3 regions of the Mesorhizobium sp. M8A.F.Ca.ET.208.01.1.1 genome follow, and region 1 is predicted to be linked to each of the others. Evidence: predicted binding sites of a transcription regulator. Region 1 holds the regulator's gene; each other region holds the start of a gene.

Region 1 (9,830 bases):
CCGGATAGACCGGATGGCTGGCGCCGAAATCGTGGAGGATGTCGCGCTCCACTGCGGCTTCGTCGCCCGTCTTGACCAGCCGCAGGAAGCCGATGCCGCGCAGGCCGGCAAAATTGCTGTCGATATCCAGCGCCTTGAAGAAGGCCTTGAACTCGCTCTGGGAAATATCGCCGTTGCGCGCATCGAACAGGGCCTGTGTCGAGCGCAACAGCGACAGATGCAGGTCGATGCGGCTCTCGATCCGGTTGAGGGCGTCATCGGCCGCCCCTTCGAACTTAATGCGGGCGGCCTCCTGCGTCGCGAAATAAGCGAACCCCGCCATGGTCATGCTGATCAATGCAACGGCTATGAACGCGACGATTGGAAAAAGCTTCTTCAACGGATGATGCGGTCCATGAGCAAAACAGGACCTTTATGGGCAACTCGCCGGGCCAACACAATGGTCAGGCCAAGCCATCGTGATCACTGGCATATCACGTGAACGGCAACGGGGCGTGCCCGAGCGGCCTGGCCGGCCTGCGGCCGGCCTCAGGCGGCGATCCTCAGCGCCCCCGGCCCCGGTATGGCACCTGGAGGACATTTGCCCAGGATGATCATGCCCAGCACTTCGTCCTGGGTGACGTCCGTGGTGCGTGCCGTGCCGACCACCTGGCCGTTCTTCATCACGCAAACCCGGTCGGCGAGCTCGAACACGTCGTGGATGTCGTGGCTGATCAGGAAAATGCCGATGCCGTCGGACTTGAGCTGCCTGACCAGTTCGCCGACCTGTGCCGTTTCCTGGGGGCCGAGTGCCGCCGTCGGCTCGTCCATGATCAGGATGCGGGCGTTGAACAGGATGGCGCGTGCGATCGCCACCGACTGCCGCTGTCCGCCTGACAGTTTGATCACCGGCTCCTTAAAGCGCTGGAAGCGGGGATTGAGCCGCCCCATCACCTTGCGCGCCTCGGCCTCCATGGCGACGTCGTCGAGCGTGCCCCAGGCGGTCATCAGCTCGCGGCCGAGGAACAGATTGGCGGCGGCATCGACATTGTCGGCCAGCGCCAGCGTCTGGTAGATCGTCTCGATACCGTATTTCTTGGCGTCGCGCGGGTTGGAGATCGCTGCCTCCTCGCCATTGACGAAGATCTGGCCGGCATCGCGCTTGTAGGCACCGGACAGGATCTTGATCAGCGTCGACTTGCCGGCGCCGTTGTGGCCGAGCAGCGCTACGACCTCGCCCGGGAAAAGGTCGATCGACGCGTCGTCGACGGCACGGATGCCGCCGAAGGCGATCGAGATGTTGCGCATGTCGACCAGCGGCGTGCCCATGGGGGCGGTTGCGGGGGCAGTTGCGGGAGCGGTTTTGTCAGCCATGATCGTATCCCTAAACCCGCTTGCGATAGACGGTATCGAGCCACACCGCGATGACCAGCACGGCGCCGACGACGATGCTCTGCAGCGGCGAGTCGACGCCGAGCAGCACCATGCCCGACTGCAGCGACTGCATCAGCAATGCGCCGAGCATGGCGCCGATGATCGTTCCCGAGCCGCCGGCAAGCGACGTGCCGCCGATGACGGCCGCGGCAATGACGAGCAGCTCGTCCAATGTGCCAAGCACATTGGTGGAGGAGTTCTGCCGGGCCGACGAAATGGCGGCTGCGATCGTGGCCAGCACGCCCATGATCATGAACACCTTCATGGTGATCCAGCGCGTGTTGATGCCGGCGAGATTGGCCGCTTCCGGATTGCCGCCTATGGCAAAGACATAACGGCCGAAACGGGTTCGGTTGGTGATGAAGGTCATGACCAGGCCGACGGCGACCGCCATCAGCACCGGTATCGCGATGCCGTGGGCGATGAACAGGCCGCCCTCGGGTACGGTGATGTTGTTGGCGGCCGCGTAGCGGTTCACGATGCCGATCGGCCATGGATAGGAGTTGGCCAGCCAGACCGCGCCCATGATGACGGCGCAGGTGACGGCGCCGAGCAGCGTCTCGGCCCAGACCGGCCGCAGCGGGAAGCGGAAGCGCTTGCGCTGCACGCGCCCGTTGAACAGCGCGAACACGACGGCCAGGCAGGCGACGATGCCCACGACCCAGCTCCAGGTGGCGCCGATCGATCCGGCCGGGCCGCCACCCATCAGCTGGAAGGTGGCGTCGAGCGGTGCCACCGTCTGGCCTGACGTGACCCACCAGGCGGCGCCGCGCCAGACCAGCAGGCCGCCCAGCGTGACGATGAAGGCCGGCACTTCGAGATAGGCAATGACGAAGCCCTGGAAGGCGCCGATCAAAAGGCCGAGCGCCAGGCCGATGACCAGAGCCAGGACCCAGATCCATGGGTTGCCGAGTTCAAGCCCCACGAACCGAACCAGGAAATGCACCTGCGCAAAACCCATGACCATGCCGATCAGGCCCTCGGCGGAACCGACGGACAGGTCGATGTTGCGCATGACGATGACCAGCACCATGCCACAGGCCATGATGGCGACCGCGGACGTCTGCACCGACAGGTTCCACAGATTGCGCGGCGTGAGAAACGTGCGGCTGTCGAAATCGAGCGGATTGACGCCGAGACGCAGGCTCGAAATCACATGCAGCGCGACCCAGATCAGCAGCAGGGCGCCGATCATGCCGAGCATGCGGGTGTCGATCTCGGTCGCCTTCAGGAACCGGGCGACCGCGCCGAGTTCCGAGGCGCGCGCGGTATCGGCCTGCGGGTTGGACGTCGTATCGGTCATGATTTCCTCCAACCGGCTGGCCGTCTACGCGGATGCCGAAGCCAGCCTAGAAGCTATCCGCGTGATGCGGAAACACAAATCTTTTTGAGAAAACGCCGCGGCTTTGGGCCGCGGCGCCTTCATTTCTTCAAGCGGTCAAACTCAGTTGCAGGCCGCAACGCTGCCGGCGGCGACGCCCGCGCAGACTTCGTCCTTCTTGATCCAGCCGGCGTCGATGACGAGGTTGAGATTATCCTTGGTGATGGCGACCGGGGTCAGGAACAGCGACTTGACGGTGTTGCCGCCAGGCGTCGTGAAGTCCTTCACGCCGGCGATGTCGGTCATCTTCTTGCCGTCGGCGAGCTGCGAGGCGATCTCGGCGGCGTTCTTGCCGAGTTCACGCGCGTCCTTCCACACCGACACGGTCTGGGTGCCGAGCGCGATGCGGTTGAGCGCGGCATGGTCGCCGTCCTGGCCAGAGACCGGCACGGTGCCGGCGAGCCCCTGCGCCGTCAGCGCCGCGACGACGCCGCCGGCGGTGCCGTCATTGGCCGCGACCACCGCGTCGACCTTGTTGTCATTGGCGGTGAGGAACTGCTCCATGTTCTTCTGGGCGTTGGCGGGCAGCCAGCCGTCCGTATAGGCCTCGCCGACATTCTTGATCTTGCCCGAGTCGATGGCTTCCTTCAGCACTTCCATCGAGCCCGAGAACAGGAAGTCGGCATTCGGGTCGGCACCCGAGCCCTTGATGAAGACGTAGTTGCCTTCAGGCTTCACCTTGAACACTTCGCGGGCCTGCATGCGGCCGACTTCCTTGTTGTCGAAGGTCAGGTAGAAGACGTCCTTGTTTTCGATCAGGCGGTCATAGCCGACGACCGGAATGCCCTCGTCGAGCGCTTTCTGCACCGCCGGACCGATGGCCGAGGCATCCTGCGCCAGGATGATCAGCGAATTGGCGCCCTGCGAAATCAGGCTCTCGACATCGGTCAGCTGCTTGCCGGGATTGGACTGCGCATCGGCGGAAATGTACTTGTCGCCCGCGGCCTCGATCGCCTTCTTCATGGCGGCCTCGTCGGTCTTCCAGCGCTCTTCCTGGAAGTTGGACCAGGAAACGCCGATGACCTTGTCCTTCGCCTGCGCGACCGACACCAGTGTCAGCGACATGGCGACACCCGCCAGGATGGCGGCTGTGAATCTCTTCATGATATCCTCCCTGCGCCGCGTATGGCGCGACCAAACTGGCCCGAAGGCCGGCACAAAGGCTCTATTTTTTCGAGCCTCGAAAAAACACTGGTCCATCGCCAGAACACTGTCAACATCGATTCTGATGGATTTTGAGGTGCCAGAAATTTTTTTCGAGCCTCGCAATAAATAAATGACAGCACCGGCCGCTTCTGCCAGTGTTTGACCCTGTTGCCGGAGGTATTCGAGGGGGATCAAGAACCGCGGCAACCGGGAGGGAAAGCATGTCGGTGGGAATCCGCCACGACGATCTGCGCCGGCGCAACCGCGCAATGGTGATTGCAGCCGTGCGCCGGGATGGTCAGCCCTCGCGCACCGAGATCGCCGCCACCACTGGCCTCAGCCACTCGACCATATCGGCGATATCCGCCGACCTGATCGGCGAAGGTATCCTGACCGAAGGCAAGCCGAACGAGGCCGGCTCACTCAAACGTGGCCGGCCGCAGGTTGGCCTCGGCCTCAACCCCGAGGCCGCGGCTGTGATGACCGTGGTGCTGTCGCTGAATTTCCTATCCGTCGCCGTCATCGATTATGCCGGCCAGGTGGTCGCCGAGGAGCAGCGCCGGCTGGACACGCTGACCATGTCGCGCGAGGCGCTGATCGGCGAATGCACGGCAATAGTGCGCCGCCGCATCGAGGACCCCGATCTCGATATCCGCAGTGTTGCCCGCATCGCGCTGGCGATCCAGGGCATCACCGACACCAAGGCGCGTGCCATGCTGTGGTCGCCGATCACGCCGCAGACGGACATTGCCTTCGCCGACATACTCGAAGCCGAATTCGGCATCCCCGCCACCATGGAGAACGACTGCAACATGATGGCGGTGGCGTTGCGCTGGCGCGACCCTCAACGCTACCGCGACGACTTCATCGCCATCCTGCTCTCGCACGGCATCGGCATGGGCCTGGTGCTCAAGGGCGAACTGTTCACCGGCACCCATTCATCGGGCGGCGAATTCGGCCACATGATCCATCGCCCGGGCGGCGCGCTCTGCCGTTGCGGGCGGCGCGGCTGCGTCGAGGCCTACGCCGGCAACTATGCCATCTGGCGTAATGCCAGGCAGCTTGGCGAGGACGCCGAACCGGTCGCCGATGTCAGCGACGCGCAGATGCGGACACTCGCCGCGACGGCAAGGGAGAAAGACGGACCGGAGCGCGAAGCCTATCGCAAGGCGGGCGAGGCGCTGGGCTATGGGCTGGGCAGCCTGTTCGCGTTGATCGACCCGGCGCCGGTCGCCATGGTCGGTGTCAGTGCCGCCGCCTTCGATCTGATCGAGCCGGCCTTGCGCGAGGCCATCGCCCAGACCGCCGGCGGCCAGCATTCGGAATCGATTTCCTTCGACACCGAGCCGAACGAACTGCCGCTCATTCGCGAAGGCTGCGCCATGCGCGCCTTGACCTTCGTCGACCAGGAGATTTTCGCGCCGGGCGTGCAGGCGAGAGGCAGTGCTGGGAAGAGCGTGGCCTGAGCGAACGCTCCGGTGAATCACCACCAATGCTGGAGGTTGGCCGAGCGCCCTCAAGGTCGTGATCCCTGGGCGGAGCAGCCGCGAAGCGGCGTCGCGGAGACCCTGGGATCCATGCCGTGACCTCGATCGTAGAGTGCAACGGTGCAGAATTCTGCACTGCGGCGACGCGTCGAGGTCCCGGCATCGATCCTCGGGTCTGCGCCGCGTCGCTTCGCTCCTTGCTCCGCTCGTGGATGACGAAGTCAGGGGCGTAGCCGCCCTCGACCTAGTCTTCCCTGATCGCGTAGCCCGCGCCGCGAATGGTGCGGATGACGTCGGGCATGCGGCCATTGTTGACCGCCTTGCGCAGCCGGCCGACATGCACGTCCACCGTGCGCTCGTCGATATAGATCGTCTCGCCCCAGACATTGTCGAGCAACTGGCTGCGCGAGAACACCCGGCCGGGATGGCGCATCATGAATTCGAGCAGCCGGAACTCGGTCGGTCCGAGCCGGATTTCGCTCTTCTTGCGATAGACCCGGTGCGATTCACGGTCGAGCACGATGTCGCCGACCTTGAGCACGCTGGACAGCACTTCCGGCTTGGCGCGACGCAGCAGCGCCTTGACCCGGGCCATGAATTCCGGCGTCGAGAACGGCTTGACCAGATAGTCGTCGGCGCCGGTCGAAAGGCCACGCACGCGGTCGCTCTCCTCACCGCGCGCCGTCAGCATGATGATCGGCAACCTCTCGGTCTCGGGCCGCATTCGCAGGCGCCGACAGAGTTCGATGCCGGAAACAGCCGGCACCATCCAGTCGAGCACCAGGAGGTCGGGCACATTCTCCTGGAGGCGGATCTCGGCTTCGTCGCCGCGCGGCACCACCTCGACCTGGTAGCCTTCCGATTCCAGATTGTAGCGGAGGAGCACGCCGAGCGGCTCCTCGTCCTCCACCACCATGATGCGTGGCGCGATCATTGGCAGATCATCCTATCGTCAAGCCGCCGGCGCCGACATCGCCGTCTCGTCCTGCTTCGGACGATTGGCGGGCAGTTGCGTTCCGGTCAGCACATAATACGCATTCTCGGCGATGTTGGTCACATGGTCGCCGATGCGCTCGAGATTCTTGGCGCAGAACAAGAGATGCGTGCAAGCCGTGATGTTGCGCGGATCCTCCATCATGTAGGTCAGCAGTTCGCGGAACACCGAGGTGTATTTGACGTCGATGCGTTCGTCGTCATTCCTGAGCTTGGCGAGGGCGGCGGCATCGCCGGCCGCATATTCCTCGACCACGCCCTGCACCTGGATCAGCACCAGCTGCGCCATGGAATCGATCGAGTGCGACAGGTCGCGCGGCGTCGCGGTGAGGCCGACGGAACCGACGCGCTTGGCGATGTTCTTGGCAAGGTCGCCGATGCGCTCGAGGTCGCCCGCCATGCGGATCGAGCCGACGACATGACGCAGATCGTCGGCCATCGGCTGGCGCTTGGCGATCAGGGTGATGGCGCGGTCGTCGAGTTCGCGCTGGCGCGCATCCATGATGGCGTCGTCGGAGACGACGCGCTGTGCCAGCGCGTTGTCGGAATTCAGCAGAGCCTTGGTGGCGCCGCCGACCATCGTGCCGGCGAGATCGCCCATGTCGCTGATCAGCCTGCTGATCTGTCCGAGATCCTCATCGAAGGCTGCGACTGTGTGTTCGGCCATGATCCTGGTCCTCGTATGCGTGATATCAGCCGAAGCGGCCGGTGATGTAGTCCTGCGTGCGCTTCTCGCGAGGCGACGTGAAGATCTTCTCGGTCTTGTCGAATTCGACCAGTTCGCCCAGATACATGAACGCCGTCTGGCGCGACACGCGCGCCGCCTGCTGCATGTTGTGGGTGACGATGACGATCGTGTAGTCGGCCTGCAGCTCGTCGATCAGTTCCTCGATCTTGGCGGTCGACAGCGGATCGAGCGCCGAGGCTGGTTCGTCGAGCAGGATGACTTCCGGCTTCACCGCCACGGTGCGGGCGATGCAAAGACGCTGCTGCTGGCCGCCCGACAGGCTGAGGCCGCTGGCGTTGAGCTTGTCCTTGACCTCGGTCCACAATGCCGCGCGCTTCAGCGCCTGTTCGACACGGCCGTCCATCTCGGACTTGCTGATCTTCTCGTAGAGACGGACGCCGAAAGCGATGTTCTCGTAGATCGACATCGGGAACGGCGTCGGCTTCTGGAACACCATGCCGATCTTGGTGCGCAGGAGATTGAGATCCTGCGAGCGGTCGAGGATGTTCTGGCCGTCGAGCAGCACCTGGCCGTCGGCGCTCTGCTTCGGGTAGAGCTCGTAGATGCGGTTGAAGACGCGCAGCAGCGTCGACTTCCCGCAGCCCGACGGGCCGATGAAGGCGGTGACGCTGCGCTCGGGCAGCGACAGGCTGATATCCTTCAACGCCTTCGACTGGCCGTAGTAGAAGTTGAGGTTCTTGACCTCGATCTTGGCCTTATCCACGGCCACTTCGGGCGTGTTCAACTCGGTGGACAACATCGGTTTCATCTGTCCTCTCTGCGTCCGGTAAGGCTGCGGGCGAAAATGCTCAGGCCGAGAACCGTCAGGGTGATTATGAGTGCGCCGGTCCATGCCAGTTGCTGCCATTCCTCATAGGGGCTGAGAGCGAACTGGAAGATGGTGACAGGCAGGCTGGCCATCGGCGCGTTGAGATTGCTCGACCAGAACTGGTTGTTGAGCGCGGTGAAGAGCAGCGGCGCCGTCTCGCCGGAGATGCGGGCGATGGCGAGCAATATGCCGGTGACGATGCCGGAGAGCGCGGCGCGGTAAGCGACAGATTTGATGACCACCCAGCGCGGCGCGCCGATCGCGGTGCCGGCTTCACGCAGCGCGTTCGGCACCAGGTTGAGCATGTCCTCGGTGGTGCGCACCACGACCGGAATGACCAGGATGGCCAGCGCAACGGCGCCGGCAATGGCGGAGAAATGTCCCATCGGCCGCACCATCAGCTCGTAGACGAACAGGCCGATGATGATCGATGGCGCCGACAACAGGATATCGTTGATGAAGCGCACGATGGTGGTGAGCTTGGAGAAGCGGCCGTATTCGGCCATGTAGGTACCGGCGAGCACGCCGATCGGCGTGCCGACGATCACGGCGATGATCGTCATCACCACGCTGCCGTAGATGGCATTGAGCAGGCCGCCGGCGTCGCCGGGCGGAGGCGTCATTTCGGTGAACACGGCCAGCGAGACGCCGGACAGGCCCTTGTAGAGCAGCGCGCCGAGGATAAGCGCCAGCCAGGCGAGGCCAATGCCGGCGGCGACGACGCACAGCGTCATCATCACGCCATTCCTGCGCTTGCGGCTTTGGTGAAGCGATGCGGCTGTGGACATCGGTCAGGCTCCCGTACGGGCGTCGATGCGCATCAGCATGTAGCGTGCGATGGCAAGGATGAGGAAGGTGATGACGAACAGGATCAGGCCGAGCGCCACCAGCGAGGAGGTGTAGAGATCGCCAACGGCTTCGGTGAATTCGTTGGCGATGGTCGCCGAGATCGTCGTGGCGGGCGCGAACAGCGAAGTCGAGATGCGGTGCGCGTTGCCGATGACGAAAGTGACGGCCATCGTTTCGCCGAGCGCACGGCCAAGGGCGAGCATGACGCCGCCCATGATACCGATCCGGGTATAGGGAATGACCACGCGCCGCGTCACTTCCCAGGTCGTGCAACCGATGCCGTAGGCCGACTCTTTCAGCACCGACGGCACGGTGTCGAACACGTCCTTGGTGATCGAGGTGATGAAAGGCAGGATCATGATGGCGAGGATCATCGCCGAGGTGAGCAGGCCGATACCATAGGGCGGGCCGGCAAACAGATTGTTGAGCCCGGGAACACCATGGAACAGCCAGATGATAAAGGGTTGCACCGTCGTCTGCAGGAACGGTGCCAGCACGAACAGGCCCCAGATCCCGTAGATGATCGAGGGGATGCCGGCGAGCAGTTCGACCGCCATGCCAATCGGGCGCCGCAATGCGCGCGGGCAAAGTTCGGTGAGAAAGATCGCGATGCCAATGCCGAGCGGCACGGCAATCAGGATGGCGATGGCGGATGTGATGATGGTGCCGTAGATGGGCGCCAGCGCACCGAATTTCTCGGTCACCGGGTTCCAGCTTTCCGTGGTCAGAAAGGAGAAGCCGAAGGTCGAGAGCGCTTGCCAGGAACCGGCAAACAACGAGATGGCGACGCCGCCAAGCAGGACCAGAACCAGGATCGCGGCGGCGCGGGTCGCCGCATGGAAGATCGTGTCCGTCAGCGCGAAACGTCTGACGATCGCATCGCGCGAGCCCTTGATGGCTGGCAAGGCTTCCTGGACAGCACTCATGTCAAGCTCGGCTCTTTGTGTTGAGAAAAAGGAGCGCCGCGCAAAGCGGCGCTCCTTCGGGTGATGTTACTCGCCAGCG
Region 2 (9,830 bases), on a different contig from region 1:
ACGACGCGGGCCATCGATGAGTTCATGCTGGACTTAAAGACGCTGGTCTTCGTCGTCGAGACCGGCGAAGAGGGTTTCCAGAAGCCGATCCGCAAGCTCGCCCGCGCCAGACTTGCGAAGCTCAAATATCTGGTGAACGTGCCGGCGTAGGCGCCGGCCGCGGGCCTAGCTCTTGAGCAGCGCCGCGAGCCGTGGAATGCCCTCGGTCACGGCGCGGCGGTTGGCAAGCGTGAACGAGAGCCGCAGCGTGTTGCGCCCGGTGCCGTCGGCGTAGAAGGCATTGCCCGGCACGAAGGCGACGCGCGCCTCCTTCACCGACCGCGCCAGGAGTTCGGTGGCGTCGGTGCCTTCCGGCAACGTCACCCAGACGAACATGCCGCCTTCCGGGCGGCTCCAGGTCACGCCCTTCGGCATGTTGGCTTCCAGCGCATCGAGCAACCCGTCGCGGCGCTCGCGATAGGCGCCGATCAGCTTGTCCACCTGGCTGTCGAACACTGATTCGGCGACGCGGTGCATCACCATCTGGTTGACCGATGGGCTGTGCAGGTCGGAGGCCTGCTTCATCAGCACCAGCTTCTCGATCACGTGGCGCGGCGCGCAGACCCAGCCGACGCGCATGCCCGGCGACAGGATCTTCGAGAACGAGCCGCAATAGAGCGTGCGTGCCTTGTCGATGCCGCCGGAGCGCGCGCAGTCCAGTGCCAGGATCGGCGGCACGCCTTCGCCGTCATAACGCAGCGCCCGGTAGGCGGCGTCCTCGATGACGGCGATGTCGAGCTCGCCGGCAAGGTCGAGCACGGCCTCGCGCTGCTTTCGGTCCAGCGTGTTGCCGGTCGGATTGGCGAAGTCGGGCACCAGATAGGCGAACTTCACACGCCCGCCATTGGCGGCGGCAGCGGCGCGATAGGCCGCCGGCGTCATGTTGCCGCCTTCGGGGCGCAGCCGGTCGTAGCGTGGCTCATAGGCGTTGAAGGCCTGCAGCGCACCGAGATAGGTCGGCCATGTCACCAGCGCCGTATCGCCCGGCGACAGGAACAGCTTGCCGAGATAATCCAGCGCCTGCTGCGAGCCGGAGGTGATGAAGATGTTGGCCTCGTCGCAGGCGATGCCGAGCTTGCCCATCTGTCCGGCGAGCCACTTCCGCAGCGGCAGATAGCCTTCCGAGACCTGATACTGCAGCGCCGCCCCGGCTTCCGCCCCGCCCAGCACATCGGCATAGGCGTCGCGGATGGCATCGGCCGGAAACAGCGAGGGATCGGGAATGCCGCCGGCGAACGAGATGATGTCGGGCTGGTCGAGCAGCTTCAGCAGCTCGCGGATTTCCGACGCCTTCATGCGCGACGAACGCGACGCCAACAGGTTCAAAAGGGTCAAGACACGCCTCCCGGACGTTTTCTTATATAGGTCAACTTGGCTGACCTATATCCGCTCTTGCCGGCAAATTGAATAGTGCCTGAAACAATTCCCGCATGCGCCAGTCGCAAGGAGGCCTAAAGGCTCTTCTTGTAACCAATATGGCTGGCGGTGAAGCCGAGCCCTTCATAGAAGCGGTGCGCATGCGCCCGGCCCTTGTCGGTCGTGAGCTGGACAAGGCCGCAGCTTCGCGCCCGGCATTGCCCGATCGCCCATTCGAACATCTTCTTGCCGATGCCGCCGGAGCGCCTGCCGCCGGCAACGCGAACCGCCTCGATCTGCCCGCGCCACGCGCCCTTGCGCGAGAGCCCGGCAAGGAAGGTGATCTGCAAGGTACCGATCACCGCCGCGCCGTCGACGGCCACCGCAAGCAGCTGGTTTGGGTCGGCGTCGATGGCGTTGAAGGCATCGACATAGCCTTGCGCCAGCGGCAACGAGGCATCTTCGCGGCTCGCTCCCAGCGGATCATCGGCGAGCATGGCGACGATGGCCGGCAGGTCGGAGGCTTGCGCCTTGCGGAATTGGATGTTGGTCATGGCGGATGAGATACGGCCGGCAGTTCACCAGGGCAAGGTTCGGCTCCCCTTCCCCCTTCGTGGGGATGTTCCGGCTTGGCAACATGCTTCTCACGACAATGGGCTAGTGGCAGGCTGACATCAGATGTTAGGATGGTGAGGCACCTTCGAAGGTTAGCCTAAGCTATCCCATCTTCGTCATCCTAGGGCGAAGCAGGAGCGCAGCTCCGTCGCGGAGACCCTAGGATCCATGCCGGGACGCCTGCAACGACCAAAGCGGGGCAGGACACAACGCTACCACCCAGTGCCGCGGAACAACTCGAACCATTCCGGATTTGCTTTTTCGATCAGTTCGATCTTCCATTGTCGCGACCAGCGTTTTAGCGATTTCTCGCGCTGAATGGCATCGGTGATGTCGAAATATTCTTCATACCAGACCAGTCGCTGCACACCATATCGACTTGTGAAATACGAGCCTTTGCCGGACTTGTGCTCGGGCATGCGGCGACCGAGATCGTTCGTGACGCCGATATAGATGGTGCCACCCTTCTGGCTCGCGGTCATGTAGACATAGCCGGTCATAAGTTAAGGCTATCGGGTAACGCGTCGGGAGAACATCCTGGTTCCGCTGTGTTCCTCGGCGAACGGCACGGCATGGATCCTAGGGTCTGCGCTCCGTCGCTTCGCTCCTTGCTCCGCCCTAGGATGACGACGGTACGGATGCTCAGCCCAATTGTAGCTGCCACAGCCGCCGCACAGTATCACCAATCAATCCCCATCGGCAGGCTTGGCCTTGCCGCACTGCGCCAGCACTTTGCCGATGGCCGCGCTCGACCCCTTCAGAGGAAAGCTGATATCGCCATATTTCTCAGCGCTGACCGACACATCCCCCTTCGAGCGCAGCAGGTCGAGCAGCGGGTCGGCTTTCGCCAGATCGACCACGAAATAATTGTACATGGCCTCCAGTTGCAGCGTCTTGGTCACCGTCTTGCCATCGGCCTTGAAGTCGAACTCACCGCTGATGCCCGGCTCCAGTTGCTGGCCGCTGTCACCCAGATCGTAGCTCAGCACCGGATTGTCGAAACAGGCCAGCATCAGATGGGCATCGCCCTTCGGCCCGCCGCAGACCGAGGCGGTCAGCACCTTGCCGCCCTCGTCCTCTTCCATCCTGGCGCTCCAGCCGCAGGACGCGGCAAGAACCGGCTGCACGCCGAGCAATGCCGCCAAGGCGCCAGCGGCAACGAAATATCTTCTCATGACTCCCCCTTCGGGCATTTGCAGCACCCGCCGGCAGCATATAGGAAAAGCCGCTGAATGGCATTGCCGTCCGGCAAAGGCCGCGCGCCTTGGAGAGAGCGGTGTCGAGAGCCTGTGTTCGCCTGTGTCTTCTGACCGCCGCCCTGGTGGCCTTGCCGCTCGCCGCGCGGGCCGAATGGAAGCCGGTGGAGAAGGTCGAGACCTATGCCATTTCAGGCCAGTCCGGACCGGAACTCTACCGCTCGATCGGCGAGAATGGGCCGAATGTCGGCGTCGGCCGCGCTATCGCCCAAACCAATTTCAAGCTGACCTGGACCAGGGATTATCAGCCGCGTGCCGGAGCCTGCGTGCTGGTCTCGGCCAAGCCCAGGCTCATCATCACCTACACCTTGCCCAGCCCTTCCTCGCCGCTGCCTTCAGCCATCCAGAAGAACTGGGAGGTTTTCCTCGCCGGGGTCAGCGCCCACGAAAAGGTGCATGGCGCGACCATTGTCGACATGGTGCGCAAGATCGAGGCGGTGACAGTCGGCCTGACCGTCGCGGATGACCCCAAATGCAGCAAGATCCGGGCCGAGATGACCAGACGCCTGGCCGCGCTCTCGCAGGCGCAGCGCCAGGCAAGCCGCGATTTCGACCGCGTCGAACTCGGCCAGGGCGGCAATCTGCAGAAGCTCATTCTTGCCCTGGTGAATGGCGGCTGAGAACGGCCACCGCGCCACACGGCGCGGCGGCATGACCGCGGTCCGCTCTACCGGCTCAGATCCAGCGCCGCGCTCAGATCCCCCATCGGCGGTTCGCCATTGGCGGCCAGCGCCTTGTCGCGGGCGACGATGCCGGTCAGCACCGGCAGGTCGTAGCGCGCGGTGATGAAGCGCAGGATCGACGTCGTGTCGTACTGGGCGTGGTCGACCGTGCCCATCCTCGCATAGGGCGAGACGATGAAGGCCGGGATGCGGTTGCCCGGGCCCCAGCGGTCGGCCTTGGGCGGCGCGACGTGATCCCAGAAGCCGCCATTCTCGTCATAGGTGACGACCACCAGCATGTGGCCCCATTGCGGGCTCTTCTCCAGATGCGCGACGACGTCGGCCAGATGCTGGTCGCCGCTGGCCACGTCGGCATAGCCACCATGTTCATTGAGATTGCCTTGCGGCTTGTAGAAACTCACCGAGGGCAGCTTGCCGTCGTCGATCGCCTTGATGAACTCGGCGCCATCCAGGCCACCGTCCCGCAGATGCTCGGCCCGCGCGGCGGTGCCGGGTGCGTAAGCGGCGAAATAGTTGAAGGGCTGGTGGTGGAACTGGAAGTTCGGCACCGGCGTCGCGTTCTTGCCGTCCAGCGTTGCCTGCCAGGCGCCGGCGTACCAGGCCCAGTCGACGCCCTTCAGCGACAGGAGATCGCCGATGGTGATGTCGTGCTGCGGCGGCAGCGTGGTCGGCGCGGCCGGGTCGGCCAGCGCCTTGTCGCCGCCCTCGGCCGGTTTGTTGGCGCTCGGCTGATAAGGCGGCTGCATGGTGTTGACGGCATGGAAATCGGGTGTGATGGCGCCGTCATTGACGAATTTCGGCACGCCGCCGAGCGCCGATGCCGGCGAATTGTCGGCGACCTTCAAGGACGTGCCGTCGGCATCGACCACGGCGATCTGGCCCTTGATCGGACTGGTGTCGGCGTGCGGGTAGACCGGCGTACAGGCGCAGGCGAGCTGGAAATGGTTGAGGAAGGAGCCGCCGAAGGCGCCCTGGAAGAAATTGTCGGCCAGCACGTATTTCTTCGCCACCTGCCACATCGGCAGGCTCGAGCCGTCATAGTGGCCCATGACGAGGCCGCCGGAATCGGCCCAGGCGACGAATTTGTCGTTCTTCCCGCCGTCGATCTGCATCTGCTCCTGGTAGAAGCGGTGCCACAAGTCGTGGGTGATGACGTTGGTTCCCTCATGGAAGCCCTTGGGATCGTCAATGGCGAAGGCGGCGTTGGCGAGATGCGCGGTCTCGGACTCCGTCACCACGGGCGTGACGCCCTTGCCGGTCAGCCCGCCCCAGGCCGGCGGCAATTCGGTCAGCGGCTTGCCGTCGCGGTCGAGCTGGCGCGCCTGGTCGGCCGAGACATTGGCCAGGCCATTGGCGCCGGGGAAGCCGCCATAGAGATTATCGAAGCTGCGGTTTTCGGCATAGATGACGACGACGGTGTCGATCTTGTCGAAGCCGGGAGGGGCGGCATGGGCCGCCGCCGGGGGAAGCAGGGCCGAACCGGCCAGACCGAAGGAAGTGAGGAGCTTGAGCCTCGTCATGGGAAGACCTCGTGGCTTGACTGTGGCTGGAGGGCGCGGGGAACCATAGGGGCAGCTAACGTGGCTGCCTTGTCACCTTTGTGACAGCCGCCGCCACGGCGAACACGGTTTCGTGAGCACTGGAGCCGGTCATCAATCCGTTGCACTGCGTTCCTATTTCCGGACCAAAGCGGACCATGCCCATGACGACCAGACGATGGAAAAGCCTGATGATCGCCATTGCCGCGATCTCGACCTTTGGCCTTGCCGCGCCCGCGAATTCGGCGGGGCCGGATGGCTTCCATCCCGGCCCACTGTCGCGCGCCGAAGCCTTCGCGCGCGCCAAGGCGCTGACCGCCTTGGGGCGAAAAATGTTCTTCGACCCCTCGCTCTCGGCCTCGGGCAAGCAGGCCTGCTCGTCCTGTCATGATCCTAGCCATGCTTTCGGGCCGGCCTCGGCCACGCCGGTCGAAATGGGCGGGCCAAACCTCGACCAGCCCGGCGTGCGCGCCGTGCCATCGCTGCGTTATCTCCAGGCCGCGCCCGCCTTCACCGAGCATTTCCATGATTCCGAGGACGAGGGCGACGAAAGCGTCGACAACGGTCCGACCGGCGGCCTGACCTGGGACGGCCGCGCCGACCACGGCAAGGACCAGGCGAAAATCCCCCTGCTCTCGCCCTTCGAGATGGCCAACAAGGGTGCCGGGGCGGTCACCGCCGCCTTGCGCAAGTCGGCCTATGCCGGCGAGTTCAAGACGGTGTTCGGCAGGATGTCTTCAACCATCCCAACGATGCCTTCGACGCCGCCGCCGAGGCGCTCGGCACGTTCGAGCAGAGCGCGGCCGATTTCTATCCCTATTCCAGCCGCTACGACGCCTTCCTCGCCGGCAAGGCGACGTTGTCGACGCAGGAGCTGCATGGTCGCGCTCTGTTCGAGGACGAGAAAAAAGGCAATTGCGCCAGTTGCCACCTCAGCGAACCCGCCAATGACGGCGAGCCGCCGCAATTCACCGATTTCGGCCTGATCGCCATCGCCGTACCGCGCAACCCGGCAATCACGGCCAACACCGACCCAGCCTATGCCGATCTCGGCCTGTGCGGCCCGCTGCGCACTGATTTTCGCGGCCGCACCGACTATTGCGGCCTGTTCAAGACGCCGACGCTACGCAACGTCGCGCTGCGCAGGAGCTTCTTCCACAATGGCGAGTTACACACCTTGCGCGACGCGGTCGCCTTCTACGCCAGCCGCGATACCGATCCCGGCCGCTGGTATCCCAAGAATGCCGACGGCACGGTGAGGAAATATGACGACCTGCCAAAGGCTTACTGGCCGAACTTGAATCAGGCCCGCCCTTCGGCGGCAGGAGACCTGGCGGCAAGCCGGCGCTGACGGATGCCGAGATAGACGACATTGTCGCGTTCCTGCAGACGCTGACGGATGCAGACCAGGTGGCAGCGAAATAACCTGAGACGCGGCGGGACAGCGCCCCCCTCTGTCCTGCCGGACATCTCCCCCACGAGGGGGGAGATCAGCTTTGATTGCGGCTCTCGCCCATTGTTTCAACGTTCCAAAAAAGGGCGCGGGGCGCCAACACTGCAATCTCCCCCCTTGTAGGGGAGATGTCCGGCAGGACAGAGGGGCGCGCGAAGGAACACGACGCCCCTTAATATGTCACAGCGCCCGGATAACGCCCCCATCCACGCGGATACTCTGCCCCGTAATATAGCCCGCCCCTTCCGACGCCAGGAAAGCGATGGTCGCGGCGATCTCCTCCGATGTGCCGTAGCGTTGCATCGGCACGTTGTCGCGGCGCTCTTCGGTCGCTGGAAGGCTGTCGATCCAGCCGGGCAGCACATTGTTCATGCGCACATTGTCCGATGCATAGGTGTTGGAAAAAATCTTGGTGTAGGCGGCAAGGCCGGCGCGGAACACGGCCGAGGTCGGGAACATCGCGTTCGGCTCTGCCACCCACGCCGTCGAGATGTTGATGATGGCGCCGCCCTTCTGCTTGATCATCTGCGGCGCCACGATGCGCACCGGCCGGATGACGTTCATCAGGTAGACATCCATGCCGGTGTGCCACTGCTCGTCCGTGATCTCAAGGATCGGTGCGCGCGGCCCATGGCCGCCGCTGTTGACCAGCACGTCGATGCGGCCCCACTGCTCAAGCGTCAGGTCGGCGAGCCGCTGCAGATCGTCATTCGACTGGTTGGAGCCGGTGACGCCGATGCCGCCAAGCTCCTTGGCCAGCGCCTCGCCCTTGCCCGACGAGGACAGGATGGCGACCTTGAATCCCTCCGCCGCCAGGCGCTTCGCCGCCGCCGCCCCCATGCCGCTGCCGCCGGCAACGATGACGGCTGTCTTTTCTGAGCTCATGGATTTTCCTTTTTGGGTTGGCGGGAGTCGCGGTTTCAGCGGTCCTATAGCCGGTTTCGCCAGGCAGTTCGAACCAGAAAGACTGAATCGATCTGCAAAAAACTTGGGCGGGTGGCGCTGCCCTCATTGCCCTGCCGGGCATTTCTCGCCGTATAGTGACGGGGAGAAAGAAGCCGGTCGCAACGCCGGCGCCCTTACTTGCGACGTTGGGGATTGGCGAAATCATCCGCCACAGCCCCCCTCTCCCCGTCACTTTACGGGGAGAGGATGCCGGCAGGCAGGTGAGGGGCAGCGCCGACATCAGCCAATTGCAACTGACGCGGCCAATCGCCCCCTACCCTTCCACCGTCTCCAGCACGGAGAGCAGCGTGCCTTCCATATCGGGTTCGTCGCCGGAGCAGACGCACAGCATCTCTGCGTCGCCCTCGCCCACCGACAGGTAGGCGTGGCCCATGGTGGAATCGATGTAGACGCTCTCGCCCACTTTCAGCCGCACCGGCGCGTACTGGTCGGTGTGCAGTTCGATCTCGCCCTTGAGCACGATCAGGAATTCCTCCCCGGCATGCCTGGTCAGGGGGCCGAATTCCTCCGGCGTGCGGGCGCGCGCATAGGCGTGGATCGGCACCATGCGCTTGCGCACAAGGTCGGTGGCTAGATACCGGTAGTCGTAGTTGCGGGTCAGCTGGCGCAGCGTGTTGGATTGCGAGGTTACCGACCGGCGGGTGCGCGCCGCCGGTTGCTTGCGGTCGCCGCTGAGGAGTTCCGTTACATGGATGCCGAGCCCCTCGCAGATCTGCAACAGCTTGTCGTAGCTCAGCGACATCTGGTCGTTCTCGACCTTGGACAGCGTCGACACCGCGACGCCGGTGAGAGTGCTGACCTCCTGCAAGGTCCACCCATGTCTCTTTCTCAAAGAACGCAGACAATCACCGAGGTTCGGTTGCTCCGACATTGTCAGCTCCATGGCGCGGCGGTCAGGCCGTTTGTCCGCCCTAGGTAGTCGAACTCCTGACCGCCATCAACAACACCAACAATTTTCTTATACGCTAAATATTGACTGGATACGAAATTATTTTTACGACTGGAGGATGCGGTCGAACTCTCCCGGAAAAATCATCGTCATCGGTGGCGGCATTGCCGGCCTCTCGCTTGCCGCCGAGATGGCGGACTGGGCCGAAGTCACCGTCATCGAACGCGAACCGCATCTCGGCTACCATGCCAGCGGCCGCTCCGCCGCCCTGTTCAGCGAGACCTATGGCAACCGCCTGGTGCGCGCGCTGACGCTGGCCAGCCGGCAGGCAATAGCCGACGGCGGCTTCGCCGCCCATCGGCGCGGCGCATTGCATGTCGGCTGGACGGGTGACGACGCTGCCATCGACCGGCTGGCCGGCGAATTGCAGGCGCTGGTGCCCAGCGTGCGCCGCCTGTCGGCGGCCGAGCTTCACGCGCTGGTCCCGGTCATAGCCAGGGAAGCCACCTGCGGCGGCGTTTACGAGCCGGACGCGGTGGATGTCGACACGGGCAAGATGCTGGCGGCAAGCGCCTCGGCGCTGAAAGCCGGCGGCGGCATCATCCGCACCGGCGAGGAAGTCCGCGCCATCTCGCCCGACGGCCGCGGCCTGCGGGTGGAAACGAGCGCCGGGGTCTACTCGGCAGACATCGTCGTCAACGCCGCCGGCGCCTGGGTCGATGTCGTCGCCGGCCTGGCCGGTCTTTCCGGCCTCGGCTTCCAGCCGAAACGGCGCACCGCCTTCCTGTTCGATGCGCCCGCCGGGGCGGACATATCCAACTGGCCGCTGGTGGTCGACCTGCACGAACAGTTCTATTTCAAGCCCGATGCCGGCAGGCTGATCGGCTCGCTGGCCGACGAGACGGATTCCGAACCTTGCGACGCATGGCCGGAAGACATCGACGTCGCCATCGCCGTCGACCGCATCGAGCAGGCAACGTCGATGCGCATCGGCCGTCCGTCGACGCCATGGGCCGGCCTGCGCACCTTCGCGCC
Region 3 (9,830 bases), on a different contig from region 1:
AGGCGACCCTGACCGTCGATAGGGGCGTCAATTTCATCAAGACCAAGGCGGTCGCCTCGGCCGACGTCAATCTGAACTTCGCTTTCCTGTTTGGCCAGAGCAAGCACATCGTGGTCGATGCCTCGGCGGCCGAGTCCAATAACCAGCTCGAAGTCGTGCTGGTTCTGGACAATACCGGCTCGATGGCTGGCGCCCGCATGACGGCTCTGAGGACGGCGACGAAGTCGTTGCTGGATACGCTCGAATCGACAAAGTCGCCGACGCGCCAGGTCCGTGCCTCGCTGGTTCCCTTCGTCACGGCCGTGAACGTCAATGGCGACGGGTTCGATCCGTCCTGGATCGACATGGACGGCAAATCCTCGACCAACGGTATCAATTTCCCCGTCATCGACGGCAAGCGCCCGAACCACATGGCCCTGTTCAGGCAGCTCAAGGACACCGGATGGGCCGAGCCCGGATGGAACGACACGGGATCGAAGGGCTGCGTGGAGGCGCGGGCCGGCGCCTACAACATTTCCGACACGCCGCCCGACCCGGCTAAGCCCGACACGCTGTTCGTTCCCTATTTTGCGCCGGATGATCCGGGAGATGCGCAGATGCCGTCCAGTTCCTATGGCAATGAGGCAAAGTACTACAACAATTCCTATCTCAGCGACGCCAGCGACACGGTCAAGCTAGACAAACAGAAAGGCGACAACCGGCTCGGCATCGACTTCAGCGGCCTCGACAGCGATCCCGACAAAGCCACCAAGGAACAGGTTGCCAAATATGTGGCGCCGGCCAAGGAACTTATCACCGAGACAGGAACTCCCGTCACCGTTGGTCCCAACCGTTCCTGCCCGACCCCCGTCGTTCCCCTGACCGACGATTTCGACAAATTGCGTAAGGCGGCGAGCCAGATGACGGAATGGAACGGCTCCGGCACCAACGTCTCGGAGGGGCTGTCCTGGGGCATGCGGGTGCTCTCGCCCGGCGCGCCCTATACCGGCGGCGCGCCATTCAAGACGCCTGGCGTCAGCAAGATCGTACTCCTGCTCACCGACGGTGAGAACGTCGTCTACGGCGCCAGCCAGCAATCGACGAAGTCCGACTACACATCCTACGGCTATCTGGCGGGTGGCCGCTTCGGGTCGGACAATCAGACGACGGCGGCCCGCAATGTCGACGGCTGGACGAAGAGCGTCTGCACGCAGTTGAAGAACCAGGGCGTGCAGATCTACACGATGGTGCTGCAGTCCGACACCGCTGCCAACCGCACGCTTTACAGCGCCTGCGCTTCCGATCCGAGCGATTATTATGCCGTCAACGATCCGGCCAAGCTGCCGAATGTTTTTCAGCAGATCGCCAACAAGTTCTCGAAGCTGCAACTGACGAATTGAGCGCCCGATGCCGAGAGCGCGCGATACATCCGGGGGGTCCAGACCTCAACTCGTGTGGGCGACAACCTTGTCGACCGTCTCGGGGAAGAAGTCGGGCGCGGCATGGCGCTTGCCGAACATCATGTCGTACTGGATCAGCCGGAAGTCGCGGATCGCCGGGTCGATCTCTTTCTGACGCGACCAGTCGGCCGTGGCCGCGCCGGCCGGCGTGAGCAGCAGGTTGCGGTCGACAACGCGATAGCGCTCCCGCATCTCGCCCAGGAAGCCGGTGTAGTAGGGGTGGGTGATGCCCGCGGCGGTGAGGATATGATAGGGCAGGAACGCAGGACTCACCGTCCCCAGATTCTCGACCGGGCCCGAACGGTTCGACCAGATGATCAGCGGAGTCGCGTGATGTTCGAGAGCGGCCTCCGGCGTCGGTTCCTTGCGGGGCGCGACGTTGTCCTTCAGGAAGCCGGTCTCGACATAGACCGGCCCGAGCGGCGGCAGGTGGTCACCGAAAAAGGCGACAATCGTTGGCCGCTCGCGCGTCTTGGCCCATTCGATCAGCCGCTCGAGGCCGCGGTCCGCGTCGGCTGAACCCTCGGCGTAGGAGAGCAGCGAGTCACGCGCCCACTGGCTGATCGGCGCCTGCACCGAGTGGGTCGGGTTCGAATAACGGTTCGGCTCATACGGGCCATGGTTCTGCAGGCTGACCGCGAAGAAGAAGACGGGGTCGTCGCTGGCGTCGGCTTCGCGGATGATCTCGTCGGTCATCGCGGCGTCGGATGCCAGCGGTCCGCGCTTTTCCATGGGCGGCAGCGTTTCTTCCGATTTGAAGTCGTTGAAGCCGAAATCGGCATAGACGGCGCCGCGATTCCAGAACCAGTTGGTGCCTGGATGGATGGCGCGTGCCCTATAGCCTTCGCTCTTCAGGAAGGTCGCCATCGACGGCGTCGGGGTGCGTACATATTGCTGGTAGGGGATGCTGCCGGCCGGCAGGAAGGCGTTCGAGAACCCGGTCAGCGCTTCGAATTCGATATTGGCGGTCATGCCGCCGAATTCGGGCGAGAACATCGAGCCCGAGCGGAGCGACCGCACATTGGGGATCGGATCGGGCGTGATGGTGACGCCGGGCAGCTTGGTCGAATCCCAGAAGGATTCGCTCATGACGATGATGATGTCTGGCTTCTGGGCCGGCACCGAGGCGCTCACATCGGGCCTGTCGATCGCCGCGATTGCCTTGTCGGAATAGCCCGGCGGGGCAGAGACGTGCGCCATCGGCACGTTGAGCGCGAAGGCGAGCGCAAAGCCGTTGGAGGCGTAGTTTTCCTTCTGGTCCCACATGATCGGGATGATCTGCAGCCGGTCCCTGGTCCACGAGAAGGTGGCGTAGTCCATGATTGAGACGAAGAAGGCGAGCAGCGGCACCGCCAGCGTCAGCCGGGCGAGGCGGCCCTTGTGGCTGAGAGCTGGAACCTTGCGGCGCCAAAGACGCCAGCCGTAGACGAGCAGGGACAGGCCGACCACGATGCCCGCGACCATGGCGAGCGCGGTCATTGGCCGCTCGCGCACCAGCAGCGGCAACAGCGCGAAGATCTGTCGGGCGTAAAGGAAGTCCGTCGGATAGAGCGGGTCGCCGAGATAATGCGACTTCTGGTGGCCGACAAAGGCCAGCGATAGGGTCAGCGGCGCGACGATCATCAGGCTTTGATGACTGCGGCCGAGCACGGCATCGAGGCCGATCAAGACCAGCGCGAACACGACGATGGTGGTCCAGCCCGGCTTGAACGGCTGCAGGAAGAAGGAAACGGTGCCGGCGACATCACCGCGCACGATCAGTTCGATGGCGAACACCATGACGGCCGAGATCGCCAGGCTGATCAGCCCGTAGCGGACGACCGGCCATCTCCGGCCCGGCAGATAGCCGGTGGACGGATCGTCTTCCAGGAATTGCGGCGCGGCGTTGCCGGCACGTTTCGAACTCTTTGCCACTTTAACTTCCCACCCAAAGACAACCCACGTCATTCGATTGTCATATAATTGTCACGCAAAGCTAGCGCCTGTGACGGAAATAAGAAGAGCCAGCAAACGATTCGTGAGCGGTTTTCATCAGGTGTGATCGCCAAAAAGCCCTTTCGGAACAGGCTCTCGCTCAAGGATACGGCCTTCGGCATGGGCTGAAGTGGCTTGACTTGGCGGCCTGCCTTGCGTCACAGGCAGGGAAAATTCGTAGTATCACGCAAGCAGAACCAGTCTGGGGAGCCCTCGCATGGCCGTCGCATTTACCTTTCCAGGACAGGGCAGCCAGGCTGTCGGCATGGGCAAGGATCTCGCCGATGCCTTTCCCGAAGCGCGCAGGGTCTTCCAGGAAGTCGATGATGCGCTCGGCGAAAACCTGTCGAAGCTGATCTGGGAAGGTCCCGAAGAGACCTTGACGCTGACGGCCAACGCGCAGCCGGCCCTGATGGCGGTATCGCTGGCGGCGATCAGGGCGCTGGAAGCGCGCGGTTTCTCGCTGAAGGACCAGGTCGCCTATGTCGCCGGCCATTCGCTGGGCGAATATTCGGCACTCGCCGCCGCCGGCTTCGTTTCCGTCGCCGATGCCGCTCGTCTGCTGCGCATTCGCGGTAACGCCATGCAGGCGGCGGTGCCGGCCGGCGAGGGCGCCATGGCGGCGATCATCGGGTTGGAGCAGGCCGATGTCGAAGATGCCTGCGCCGAGGCCGCTAAGGGCTCGATTTGCCAGATCGCCAACGACAATGGCGGCGGCCAGCTGGTCATCTCAGGTGCAAAGGTCGCGGTCGAGCTGGCAGCGAAACTGTGCACCGATAAGGGCGCCAAGCGTGCGCTGATGCTGCAGGTGTCGGCGCCCTTCCATTCGGCGCTGATGGCGCCGGCGGCCAACGTCATGCGCGAGGCGCTTGCCGGCGTGGCAAAGACCGCGCCAGTCGTTCCCGTCGTGTCCAACGTATCGGTGCAGCCGTCGACCGATCCCGACGAGATCGCCGGGCGCTTGGTCGAGCAGGTGACCGGTCGCGTGCGCTGGCGCGAAACGGTGGAATGGTTCGGCGCCAACGGCATCACCACGCTTTACGAGATCGGTGCCGGCAAGGTGCTTTCGGGACTGGCTCGCCGCATCAACCGCGATATCGCCACCGCGTCCGTCGGTTCCTCGGCCGAGGTCGAGGCGGCACTTGCGGCGCTTGCATAAAGCGCCATTTGAGACCATCCCTATAAGGGGCGCCCTCTTCTCAACCTGGAGACAAAAATGTTCGAATTGACCGGCCGCAAGGCGCTTGTCACCGGCGCATCGGGGGGCATCGGCGAGGCGATCGCCAGGGTGCTGCATGCGCAGGGCGCGATCGTCGGCCTGCACGGCACGCGCGTCGAGAAACTGGAAACGCTGGCCTCCGAACTGGGCGATCGGGTCAAGCTGTTCCCGGCCAACCTGTCGAACCGTGACGAGGTCAAGGCACTCGGCCAGAAGGCGGAGGCCGATCTCGAGGGCGTCGATATCCTGGTCAACAATGCCGGCATCACCAAGGACGGCCTGTTCGTGCGCATGTCGGACGCCGACTGGGATACGGTGCTGGAGGTCAATCTCACCGCCGTTTTCCGGCTGACCCGTGAACTGACCCACCCGATGATGCGCCGCCGCCATGGCCGCATCATCAACATCACATCGGTGGTCGGCGTGACCGGCAATCCCGGCCAGGCGAACTACTGCGCCTCCAAGGCCGGCATGATCGGCTTGTCCAAATCGCTGGCGCAGGAAATCGCCACCCGCAACATCACCGTCAACTGCGTCGCTCCGGGCTTCATCGAATCGGCGATGACCGACAAGCTCAACGAGAAGCAGAAAGAGGCGATCATGGCGGCGATCCCGACGAAGCGCATGGGCACCAGTGCCGAAGTGGCGTCCGCCGTTGCTTATCTGGCTTCGAACGAGGCCGCCTACGTAACCGGGCAAACCATCCACGTGAATGGCGGCATGGCGATGATCTGAGCGAGCTCCGGCAGCAACATCGCCGCGCTGTGAAAACCCACCATTTCGGCTTGGACCTCGGCAATTTTTCGTGTAATGCGGCCCGCAACCCGGCGGTTCGGGCAAAAACCGGTCCGTGGCCGTTGCGTTTCCGGCAGGACCATCTTTCAGCTTGATTAGCGGCATTCCGCCCGCTAACGAAGACAGACAAACAAAAGACGAGGATGCCCCAAATGAGTGACACCGCAGAGCGCGTCAAGAAGATCGTCATCGAGCACCTTGGCGTCGATGCCGACAAAGTGACGGAGCAGGCGAGCTTCATCGATGATCTGGGCGCTGACAGCCTCGACACGGTTGAACTCGTCATGGCGTTCGAAGAAGAATTCGGCGTCGAGATCCCCGACGACGCAGCAGAGACCATTCTGACCGTTGGCGATGCGGTGAAGTACATCGACAAGGCTTCGGCCTGACGCTTTCCGCAGTCGTCACCGGGGAGGACCTGCGATGAGGCGTGTCGTCGTCACGGGCCTTGGCCTGGTTTCGCCGTTCGGCATGGGCTTCGAGCACGGCTGGAAGCAACTGCTGACCGGCCGCAGCGCTGCCAAGCGCGTCACCGAGTTCGAGGTGGATGATCTTGCCTGCAAGATCGCCCACGTCATTCCGCGTGGCGACGGCTCCAACGGTACGCTCAATCCCGAAGCCATTCTCGAGCCGAAGGAACTTCGCAAGATCGGCGACTTCATCCTGTACGGGATCGCGGCCGCCGATGAAGCGCTGAAGGATTCCGGCTGGCAGCCTTCCACCGAAGAAGAGCGTTGCGCCACCGGTGTGCTGATCGGCTCCGGCATCGGCGGTCTCGAGGGCATCGCCGAGAACGCGATCATCCTGAAGGAACGCGGCCCCCGCCGCATCAGCCCGTTCTTCATTCCGGGAAACATCATCAATCTCGTGTCAGGCCAGGTGTCGATCAGGCACGGATTGAAAGGCCCCAACCACGCTGTCGTCACCGCTTGCTCGACCGGCGCGCACGCCATTGGCGACGCAGCCCGGCTGATCATCTTCGGCGATGCTGACATCATGCTGGCCGGCGGCGCCGAATCGCCGGTGACCCGACTTTCGCTCGCCGGCTTCGCGGCCTGCCGGGCACTCTCGACCGAGCGCAACGACACCCCGCAAACCGCCTCGCGGCCTTACGACCGCGACCGCGACGGCTTTGTCATGGGCGAGGGGGCCGGTGTCGTGGTTCTGGAAGAGCTCGAGCATGCCAAGGCGCGCGGCGCCAAGATCTATGCCGAGGTGACCGGCTACGGTCTGACCGGCGACGCCTATCACATCACCGCGCCGGCCGAAGATGGCGACGGAGCCTTCCGCTGCATGACCGCGGCGCTGAAGCGGGCAAAGCTTACGCCGGCCGATGTCGACTACATCAATGCGCACGGCACCTCGACCATGGCCGATACGATCGAACTCGGCGCTGTCGAGCGGCTGGTCGGCAATGCGGCTTCCAAGATTTCGATGTCGTCGACCAAGTCGTCGATCGGCCATTTGCTGGGCGCGGCCGGTGCCGCCGAAGCGATCTTTTCGATCCTCGCCATCCGTGACAATATCGCACCGGCGACCATCAACCTCGACAATCCCGAGCGCGAAACCGCGATCGACCTGGTGCCGAACAAGCCGCGCCCGCGCCAGATCGACGTGGCACTGTCCAATTCCTTCGGCTTCGGCGGCACCAACGCCTCGCTGGTCTTCCAGCGTTATAATGGCTGACCGAGCTGCCGGGCGGTGCTTTGGCGTGCCGTCAATTTTGCCATATTCGCCCCTACTCTGCCGCAGGGGATTCGTTGAGAGATCGAACGGTAGGGCGAAATGAACACAAATCCGTCAGGCAACGGAGAATTCGGGCAAAGGCCGGCGAATGCCGGGCCGATCGTGCCGAAGACGGCAAGCGAGGCGCTGCGGCCGGAGGCTGGAACGCCGCCGCCGAAACGGTCGCGCGCTTCGCGCAGCCAGATCGTCGTGTTCATGAACTTCGTCATCTCCTCGGTGATGCTGATGGTTCTGGCGGCAGGCGTGGCCCTCTATTTCGGCAAGCAGGAGTTTACCGAACCCGGCCCTTCCGCCAATGGCGACACCTTCCTCGTCAAGCCCAACACCGGCGTCCAGGATATCGCCGACCAGCTTGAGCGCCGCGGACTGATCAGCGACGCCCGCGTGTTCCGCCTCGGCGTGCGTGTCTTCGGCAACGATTCCGCGCTCAAGGCCGGTGAATACGAGATCAAGCCCAGGGCGTCCATGCGCGACATCATGGAGCTCCTCAAGAGTGGCAAGTCGGTGATGTACTCGCTGACTATTCCCGAAGGGCTGACGGTCGAGCAGGCTTTGCAGCGCATCGCCGACGAACCCGCCCTGAGCGGCGATATGCCGTCGAAGACGCCCCCCGAGGGCAGTCTTGCCACCGACACGCTGCGCTTCACGCGAGGCGCAACGCGCCAGCAGATGGTCGACAAGCTGCTCGCCGATCAGAAGAAACTGGTCGATGAGGTGTGGCAGCGGCGCGCGCCGGATCTGCCCCTGGCCAGCGTCGAGGACTTTGTCACCCTGGCCTCGATCGTCGAGAAGGAAACCGGCAAGGGCGATGAACGCTCACGCGTGGCCGCCGTCTTCCTGAACCGGTTGGCCAAGGGCATGCGCCTGCAGTCCGATCCGACCATCATCTACGGTCTGTTTGGCGGCAAGGGCAAGCCGGCGGACCGTCCGATCTACCAGTCCGACATCCAGAAGCAGACGCCTTACAACACCTATGTGATCAGCGGCTTGCCGCCGACACCCATCGCCAATCCCGGCCGCGCGGCCCTCGAAGCCGTGGCCAATCCGTCGAAGACCGACGATCTCTATTTCGTCGCCGACGGCACGGGCGGCCACGTCTTTGCCGCGACCCTGGACGAGCACAATGAAAACGTCGCCCGCTATCGCGCGCTGCAGAAGAAGCAGGCCGATGACGCAGCCAAGGCCGCCGCTGCCGCCGGTACCAGCGGCAGTGCCGACAAGCCTGCAGCAGACAAGCCAGCCGACGACAGCGATGCCAGCGGCGGCGACAATGGCGATGCCGGCGGTGATGCGGGCGCGGCCCAGTAATGTGAAGAAAGGCGTTGCCTGGAAGGCGGCGGCCTGACATTTGAGAGAACGCCAGGCGTCCGATTTCGACGCGTTCGCGGCGTAGTCATTTTAAGCCGCGCTTGCCCTACCGGAAAACCGGTTTCAGGGTGAGGCGCCAGGGATGTGCGGGCGACATGAATTTGCAGAGTATGACCGGTTTCGCGCGGGCCGTCGCCGAGCACGACGGCACCTCCATTGCCTGGGAAGTCAAATCCGTCAATGGCAAGAGCGTCGAGGTGCGACTGCGGCTGCCCCAAGGATTCGAGCGGCTGGAACCTGTGGTCAGGCAAACGCTGCAGAAGCGTTTCGCCCGCGGCAATTTCCAGGCGACGCTGACCATCGGCCGCGCCTCCGGCACGCAGGCGCAACCTATCGTCAACGAGGCGTTTCTGAAGGATCTTGCCGGCCTGGCCAAGCGGCTGCAGGAGCAGTTCGGCGTCGCGCCCGCGACGGCTGACGGATTGCTGTCGCTGCGTGGTGTGCTCGACGTACCTGAAACCATCGAGACCGAAGAGGCGCGGACCGCACTCGACGCCGCCATCATGGCCGCGCTCGACGTGGCGCTGAACGGCCTGGAACAGGCCAGGCACGGTGAGGGCGCAGCACTGGCCGTGCTTTTGTCCGGCCATGTCGATACTATCGAGACGCTGACCCTGCGCGCGGAAGCTGACCCGTCACGCGATGCGGCGGTGATCCGCGAACGCATCGCCGAGCAGGTCAGGCTGCTGATGGACGCATCCGCCAATCTGGATGCAAGCCGGCTGCACATGGAGGCGGCGTTCCTTGCCACCAAGGCCGATATTCGCGAAGAGATCGACCGGCTGAAAACGCATGTCGCGTCTGGCCGGGCCTTGCTTGAGGGCGGCGGCGCGGTCGGCCGCAAGCTCGATTTTCTGGCACAGGAATTTAACCGCGAATCAAATACGCTGTGCTCCAAGTCGAACGCCGCGACAGTCACAGCGATTGGGCTGGAGTTGAAGGCCGTGGTCGACCAGTTTCGTGAACAGGTCCAGAATCTGGAGTAGCCGATGGTTGCCAAGGAACCGATGGTTCCCAGGGATTTGGGGTCCCGCATCCGCCGCCGGGGGTTGATGCTCGTCCTGTCGTCTCCATCGGGGGCCGGCAAGTCGACGATCGCGCGCAACCTTCTGGAGAGCGATTCAAGCCTTGAACTGTCGGTCTCGGTTACCACAAGGCCGCGCCGGGGTTCGGAAATCGAGGGCGTTCACTACCACTTCCGCACGATGCGCGAATTCGAGCGGCTGCGCGATTCCGACGCGCTCCTCGAATGGGCGGAGGTGCACGGCAATTGCTACGCGACACCGCGC

Evidence for each region. The regulator PhoB, encoded in region 1, activates phosphate uptake and scavenging genes when phosphate is short. The targets are predictions, from matches to a motif close to TGTCATNNANCTGTCAT.
Region 2: the regulator PhoB is predicted to act here: its motif matches at 5,597-5,613, upstream of EN851_RS30280 (acid phosphatase).
Region 3: the regulator PhoB is predicted to act here: its motif matches at 3,392-3,408, upstream of EN851_RS09455 (LTA synthase family protein).

Annotation. Positions count from the first base shown of each region.
Region 1 covers NZ_SRUT01000002.1:880,893-890,722, forward strand. The annotation lists gene EN851_RS14775 (CHASE domain-containing protein) at 1-379, opposite strand, end outside; gene EN851_RS14780 (ATP-binding cassette domain-containing protein) at 529-1,353, opposite strand; gene EN851_RS14785 (sugar ABC transporter permease) at 1,364-2,716, opposite strand; gene xylF (D-xylose ABC transporter substrate-binding protein) at 2,858-3,898, opposite strand; gene EN851_RS14795 (ROK family protein) at 4,162-5,406, shown strand; gene phoB (phosphate regulon transcriptional regulator PhoB) at 5,672-6,361, opposite strand; gene phoU (phosphate signaling complex protein PhoU) at 6,380-7,087, opposite strand; gene pstB (phosphate ABC transporter ATP-binding protein PstB) at 7,113-7,916, opposite strand; gene pstA (phosphate ABC transporter permease PstA) at 7,913-8,764, opposite strand; gene pstC (phosphate ABC transporter permease subunit PstC) at 8,768-9,751, opposite strand; gene pstS (phosphate ABC transporter substrate-binding protein PstS) at 9,818-9,830, opposite strand, start outside.
Region 2 covers NZ_SRUT01000011.1:23,628-33,457, forward strand. The annotation lists gene EN851_RS30250 (hypothetical protein) at 1-150, shown strand, start outside; gene EN851_RS30255 (PLP-dependent aminotransferase family protein) at 166-1,335, opposite strand; gene EN851_RS30260 (GNAT family N-acetyltransferase) at 1,491-1,949, opposite strand; gene EN851_RS30265 (GIY-YIG nuclease family protein) at 2,223-2,510, opposite strand; gene EN851_RS30270 (hypothetical protein) at 2,697-3,185, opposite strand; gene EN851_RS30275 (DUF922 domain-containing protein) at 3,287-3,886, shown strand; gene EN851_RS30280 (acid phosphatase) at 3,934-5,469, opposite strand; partial or broken gene EN851_RS30285 (cytochrome c peroxidase) at 5,679-6,912, shown strand; gene EN851_RS30295 (SDR family oxidoreductase) at 7,121-7,825, opposite strand; gene EN851_RS30300 (XRE family transcriptional regulator) at 8,160-8,777, opposite strand; gene EN851_RS30305 (FAD-binding oxidoreductase) at 8,914-9,830, shown strand, end outside.
Region 3 covers NZ_SRUT01000001.1:1,829,693-1,839,522, reverse strand. The annotation lists gene EN851_RS09460 (pilus assembly protein) at 1-1,379, shown strand, start outside; gene EN851_RS09455 (LTA synthase family protein) at 1,425-3,386, opposite strand; gene fabD (ACP S-malonyltransferase) at 3,631-4,572, shown strand; gene fabG (3-oxoacyl-[acyl-carrier-protein] reductase) at 4,630-5,367, shown strand; gene EN851_RS09440 (acyl carrier protein) at 5,580-5,816, shown strand; gene fabF (beta-ketoacyl-ACP synthase II) at 5,851-7,113, shown strand; gene mltG (endolytic transglycosylase MltG) at 7,213-8,481, shown strand; gene EN851_RS09425 (YicC/YloC family endoribonuclease) at 8,637-9,527, shown strand; gene gmk (guanylate kinase) at 9,549-9,830, shown strand, end outside.